DNA from 3 places in the Shinella sp. OV683 genome. Region 3 is predicted to be linked to each of the others. Evidence: predicted binding sites of a transcription regulator. Region 3 holds the regulator's gene; each other region holds the start of a gene.
What was found. Region 3 encodes LexA, which represses DNA repair genes until DNA is damaged. Its sites were predicted from a motif close to TGTTCNNNNTGTGTTCNG; they were not measured.
Positions count from the first base shown of each region.

Region 1 (2,203 bases), 490 kb from region 3:
CACGCGCTTACAACAACTGGGTCAAGTATCGCCAGACCATCACCGAACTCGGCCGCATGACCAACCGCGAACTCGGCGACCTCGGCATCAACCGCGAAGACATCCGCAAGGTTGCCCGCCAGGCAGTTCGCTAACATCGAACTGACGCCGATGGGAAGCAACGCTTCCTAAGTGGTGAGATCTGCAAGAAATTGAAAGACCGCTGGAGAAATCCGGCGGTTTTTTGTTTGCACGCCACCCTCGCCTCGCTCCTTTAAAAGCGAGGCTCAGTGCTACTGGGCGAAGATCCAGTCGAGACTGTCGCGCCAGTCCGTCATCCGCACCGGTGTGCCATGCGAACCGGTCTGGAACAGCACGAAGCGTGTCGGGTAACTCGCCGAGATCAGTGACTTGTAAAGCTTCACCTGGTCGGCCGCGGCATAAACGCTGTCATGCGACCCATGGCTGAAGAACATCGGCAGCTTGGCTTTGTACGCGGCACTGTTGCTGAAATCGGCATCGGTCGCGCCACCCATGACCATCATCCCCGTCAGTTCGCCAACCGTCTTCGCCTCCTTGGTGATGCCCCAGCAAATGAAGCTGCCCATCGAGGCACAGGAAAGCACGATCTTCGCCTGCGGCGCGGTCTGGGCGATATAGCCGATCAACGCCGAGATATCCGCAGCGCCATCGCTGTCGAAGGTCTTTACACTTGGCGCATAATAAACACCGCGATTTTCAACGGCGAGATTCTTGAGCCGATTGAAGTTGCCGCCGAAGCTGAAGTCGTTGGCCCCCAGCTTGCGGTCGCCGCCGCGCCCATGGATGAAGATGACGGCAAACTTGGCGCCGGCGAGATCGCCAACCCGCAGCACGTCGACCGACCGCCCACTTGCCGAGATGTTTTCGAATGCCTGCCCTCGTTTGGCACCAAGCGAGACATATTTGCCTTTAGCCCGTCGCTCCGGAATATCGTCGCGGCCGTTGATGTCGCGCATTTCCTGGTAATCGACCGTGATGAAGGCGCCATTATCTTCCTGCGAGAGGATGGCGGGATAGGCGAACAGGTCGTCCTTGTAGCTCTTGAGTTCGAGCGCGGCGGCGGGTAAATTCGCCACGGCTAGCATCGCAATAGCGGCGCAGCATCTAAAAGCCAAATGAGCTGTGGACATCAGCAACCCTTCCCGTGATACGGATGGAGGGCGCTTGTCATCCCGTCCATTGCGCGCAATCTTTCGCATATTCGCGATTTGTTCGGCTTTCTGGCAGAATCCGGTGATTCGCGGAACCGACAACGCTTGGAAAAGGCAAATATGAGCCACGCATTCGATCTCTTCTCCGGAATGCCCGAGGAACCCAAGAAGCCGGAGACTGCTGTGGCTCCTGCAAGCCCTGCTTCCGTGGAGCCGGCGGCTGCCGCAGTGGCCGCGCCTGCGCCGGGGCACCCGCAAGCGCTGAAGGAATCGGCAGGCGATGACTACGGCGCGTCGGCGATCCGCGTGCTCGAAGGGCTCGAGCCGGTACGCATGCGGCCAGGCATGTATATCGGCGGCACCGATGAGAAGGCGCTGCATCATCTGTTTGCTGAAGTCATCGACAACTCGATGGACGAAGCTGTCGCTGGCCACGCCAATTTCATCGACATCAATCTCGATGCCGAAGGCTTCCTGACTGTCACCGACAATGGACGCGGTATTCCGGTCGAAAACCATCCGCAGGTACCAGGGAAATCGACGCTCGAAGTCATCATGACCAAGCTGCATGCCGGCGGCAAGTTCGATGGCAAGGCCTATGAGACCTCGGGCGGTCTGCACGGCGTCGGCATCTCGGTCGTCAACGCGCTCTCGGATTTCGTCGAGGTCGAGGTCGCCCGTAACAAGCGGCTCTATCGCCAGCGCTTTTCGCGCGGCATTCCGCAGGGCGGGCTCGAAGAACTTGGCGAAGTCCACAATCGACGCGGCACGCGGGTGCGCTTCCATCCAGATGCGCAGATTTTCGGAGCGCACGCAAAATTTGATCCGGGTCGGATCTTCCGCATGTCGCGCTCCAAGGCGTATCTTTTCGGCGGCGTCGAGATCCGCTGGAGCTGCGATGCATTGCTGGTCGAAGGCACGGACGTGCCGGAGAAGGCCGTCTTCCACTTCCCCGGAGGGCTGAAAGACTATCTTGCTGCACAGATTGGCAAGGAATTCACCGTCACCCGCGACATCTTCGCCGGCAAGAC
Region 1 is NZ_CM173543.1:2,098,136-2,100,338, reverse strand. Features, by position in the region: gene ACXHRN_RS10030 (DUF1127 domain-containing protein) at 1-134, shown strand, start outside; gene ACXHRN_RS10025 (alpha/beta hydrolase) at 273-1,151, opposite strand; gene parE (DNA topoisomerase IV subunit B) at 1,293-2,203, shown strand, end outside.
Region 1: a site for LexA is predicted at 1,220-1,237, ahead of parE (DNA topoisomerase IV subunit B). Genes of this name have one in related genera too.

Region 2 (2,203 bases), 520 kb from region 3:
CCGGTACACCGGATCTGGACGTGCGCTCGCGCGCCGGTCGTTTCGGTTTCACGCATGACCAGATCCAGCGCGAAATCGAACGCGCCCGCGACCGGATCGCGCCCTTCAAGGTCGATCCCGTTGTCCAAGTCGGGTTGAGGTTCAGCTTTTGAACGACGTCATTCACCGATGCCGCAGGCCTTCATGGCGCCATCATCCGGCCAATCCTTGAACGGCACGAATTCCGGTGCGGCTGAAATCTGCAGTTTGATCTGGCCGCCCTTGCCATCCGGTTTGTTGGCGACGCCCTTGCCGGTCAGCACATTCAAGTCGCAGTCGCCCGTGGTGTTCAGGTCGAGCGTGTCATAATAGCGATAGGTGAAGCCCGCGACCACGAAATCGGTGTTGCGATAGGCAAGTGTCAGCGTCTGTTCCCAGCGATCTCGCCCAATGCTGTCGTTGCGGATGATGACCTGGATCGAACCGTTCGGCAGCGCTTTCACCTCGGGCTCCTGGCCGTCAATAGTGTCGGCGCCCATCCTGCCCCAGACCTTTCCGATCGCCGCGCCCGCCGGCTTGAGATAGGCTCCGTCCTTGTCCTGCAGGAAGAACAGCAGATCCATATATTCGCTGCCGCGCGTCAGCAGCACCAGGTCCTCCGCACCGTCCCTGTTCCAGTCGCCGACCACGGCCTGGAGAATATTGGCAGGATCCAGTGGCTCGGCCAGAGCCGGCGCGGCCGTCACGCAGAAAAGGGCAAGGCTTACGGACAAGTATGTTTTCACGGGCGATTCCCTTCAGAATTGTCTTTCCCCGATAAAGACAAGAGCGCGGTGCCGGATCAACCCTTTTTTAACCTTGCGGCTGTGGAGATCGTTGACAAAGGAACAATAACGGAACATAAAAGAAACATAACGGAACAGGAGGCGTAAATGACCGATTTTCTTCGTGATATGGCAGCGTTCACCTCAATCGTCATGTTTGTGACGAGCTTTGCCGTACTGGCAATGTCACTCTGAATTGTGAGTTACTCCCGTTCGTCCGGCTCGGCGCTGGACGGCTGGGCCTGATCGCCGCTACAAGGGGAGAAAGCGAATCCCGGAGCAGTGCGGCATGGATGAAATCGAACATATCGATATACGTTCGGGAATGGCGGAAAGCCCGCTCTTCGTCCATCTGCGCATCCACTCGGCTTTTTCCTTGCTTGAAGGGGCGCTGCCGGTCAAGAAGATCATTGCCAAGGCAGTTGCCGACCAGCAGCCGGCACTTGGCCTGACCGACACCAATAATCTCTTCGCCGCGCTTGAGTTTTCCAAGACCGCATCCGGCGAAGGCTTGCAACCCATCATCGGCTGCCAGCTCTCGATTGATTTCGAGGAGGACGCCGGTGAGGAACGCGGCAACCGACAGTCGCAACTCAGGAAGCTGCCGTCAATCGTGCTTCTGGCCGCGACGCCGGAAGGCTATCAGCAGCTCTCAGGTCTGGTCAGCCGGGCCTATATGGACGGCGACGGGCATGGGACGATTCATATCAAGCGTTCCTGGTTCGAAGGCCAGGCGGCCGGGCTGATCGCGCTGACCGGGGCTGCGACTGGTCCCATCGACATGGCGCTGCGCGACGGCAATGAGGGTTTGGCCGAACGGCGGCTCGCGATGCTTTCGGAGCTGTTCGGCGACCGGCTCTATGTCGAGATCCAGCGTCATGGCGCCTATGACCGTCAGCATGAGGCGAAGGTGATCGATCTCGCCTATCGGCTGAAACTGCCTGTTGTCGCCACCAACGAGCCGTTCTTCCCGACGGCCGGCGATTTTGAGGCGCATGATGCGCTGATGGCGGTGGCGCAGAATACGCTGGTCTCGGACGACAACCGCCTGCGGCTGACGCCGGACCACTATTTCAAGAGCCGGGCAGAGATGGCGGCTTTGTTTGCCGACCTGCCCGAGGCGATCGACAACACGGTCGAGATCGCCCGGCGTTGTGCATTCGCCCTCAAGACGGTCGCCCCGATCCTGCCGCGCTTTACCGCCGGCAACGAAGACGGCGAGGCGGCCGAGAAGGCAGAAGCCGACGAACTCAACCGACAGGCTTGGGAAGGCCTCGATGCGCGGCTTGCCGCCATCGGCGTCGCCGACGGCTATACGGAGAAGGACTACCGCAATCGGCTCGAATTCGAGCTCGGCATCATCGAGCGGATGAAGTTTCCGGGCTACTTCTTGATCGTTG
Region 2 is NZ_CM173543.1:3,107,346-3,109,548, reverse strand. Features, by position in the region: gene ACXHRN_RS14920 (outer membrane beta-barrel protein) at 1-152, shown strand, start outside; gene ACXHRN_RS14915 (hypothetical protein) at 159-764, opposite strand; gene dnaE (DNA polymerase III subunit alpha) at 1,093-2,203, shown strand, end outside.
Region 2: a site for LexA is predicted at 874-891, ahead of dnaE (DNA polymerase III subunit alpha). Genes of this name have one in related genera too.

Region 3 (2,203 bases):
GGATAAAACGGCGTCGTTTCCTTCTGCGGCACTTCCTGCACCAGGCCATAAAGCTCCGACGTCGAGGCCTGGTAGAAACGGGTCTTCTTCTCTAGCTTCAGGATTCGGATGGCTTCCAGCAGGCGCAACGTGCCGATGCCGTCGGCATTGGCAGTGTATTCCGGCGTCTCGAACGAGACGCGCACATGGCTCTGGGCGGCAAGATTGTAGATCTCGTCGGGCTGCGCTTCCTGAACGATGCGGATCAGGTTGGTGGAATCCGTCATGTCGCCGTAATGGAGGATGAAACGCTGGTCCTCTTCATGCGGGTCCTGGTAGATGTTTTCGATGCGGCTCGTGTTGAACGAGGAGGAGCGGCGCTTGATGCCATGGACGATATAGCCCTTGCTCAGCAGCAATTCTGCGAGATAGGCCCCATCCTGACCGGTGATGCCGGTAACCAGCGCTACTTTCTTATTGTTTTTGCTCAATAGAGTCTCCTGTCACACGCAATTGGATTGGGCAAGCCATCCATACCGCCTACCGCGCTAAGTGCGGAATCAGGCGGTAAAATGTCAAATCTCAAGGAAACCGCAGCCACACAGGCGAAAGTACAAATGCTTTCGCCATGATCCGCAATAATCTTCTGAAAAATTGAAAAGCCCCATGCGAATTTCCTTATCCGAGACGGGGAAATTTCGCAATCGCTGCAGCGTGCAAAGGTAAATGCGCAATATTACTCTCGCCGCCGCGTAATGGACGGCGAGGGACGCGCGTCACTGCTTAGTGATAGCGGCGGATCAGGCCGACAAGCTTGCCCTGGATCTTGACGCGATCGGGCCCGAAGATACGGGTCTCGTAAGCCGGGTTGGCGGCCTCGAGCGCGATCGATGCGCCCTTGCGACGGAAGCGCTTGAGCGTTGCTTCCTCGTCGTCGACGAGCGCCACGACGATGTCGCCGGGGCTGGCACTGGAGCCGTTCTTGATGATCACCGTGTCGCCGTCGAGAATGCCGGCCTCGATCATCGAGTCGCCCTTGACCTCGAGCGCGTAATGCTCACCGCCGCCGATCATGCCAGCGGGAACCGCGATGTCATGGGTGTTGTTCTGGATCGCCGAGATCGGCACGCCGGCGGCGATCCGCCCCATGACGGGAATGGACACCGAGTCGGAGCGATCGTCATTGGCGGGCGGCTTGGCAGCGACCGGCGCCGCCTGCGGCTTGCCGAGCGAACCTTCGATGACGCTTGGGGAGAAGCCGCGCTGTTGCGGCTTGATGCTCGCCGAATAGGCTTCCGGCAGCTTGATGACTTCCAACGCGCGCGCCCTATTTGGGAGGCGGCGGATGAAGCCGCGCTCCTCGAGCGCGGTGATAAGCCGGTGAATACCGGACTTCGAGGCGAGGTCGAGCGCATCCTTCATTTCGTCGAAGGAAGGCGGCACGCCGGACTCCTTCATCCGTTCGTGGATGAACAGGAGTAGCTCTTGTTGCTTTCTCGTTAGCATCGCAGCCCTCTCAGAATCGCGAAACAAATCTGGAACAAACACTATCTGTTCCATTTATGTTCTGCAAGGGCTTTAGATAAGGTTAATGATGATGGGGCGTTGTGTTGGAGGCGCGAAAGCTATTTGGGAATGGCTGTCAGAGCTATTCTGGAATGAAAATCCCTAGCGACGTCTGATTTTAAAGGGTTTTCCGGCAAAAAATAGGGTTGCCAATCGCGGCATTTGCCAACCTCAATTTTTCCATTCCAGCATAGCGATGAAGTGTTTGATTCCATTTCGTTTATTGGACAACCCAGTGCCGGAATAAATTGTAAACGTCAGTGATTGGTAAACCTATTGGTAAACCTAGCTTCTAAGCGCCTTACCGACGTCGATGAAAAACCACGCCACTTCAATTAGCTTGTCGTCATCGAGCCCTCCCCAAAGTCGCTGGATTATCTCGGCCTCGGAAGCTCCGTGCGACGCTTCGTCTCTAATATGGGAAAGTAGCCCTTCTTCAAGATCATTGAATTGTATACCCAACTTGGCAAAGTCGTGTGGTGCCAATGGCTGTGCGTAGGTCGAAGCCAGGCGGGCAAAGATTCTTGAGAGGCACGCATATAAGATCGCTTTCTCGCGTTGCACATGACCGAGCTGTTCCCACTCGTCGGCCGCAAATTCGGGGCCGGCCAGTTGTGCGATCTTTGTCCGAGCCTTGTTTGGCACAGCGCCACGTCGC
Region 3 is NZ_CM173543.1:2,586,993-2,589,195, reverse strand. Features, by position in the region: gene gmd (GDP-mannose 4,6-dehydratase) at 1-470, opposite strand, end outside; gene lexA (transcriptional repressor LexA) at 763-1,485, opposite strand; gene ACXHRN_RS12345 (helix-turn-helix domain-containing protein) at 1,831-2,203, opposite strand, start outside.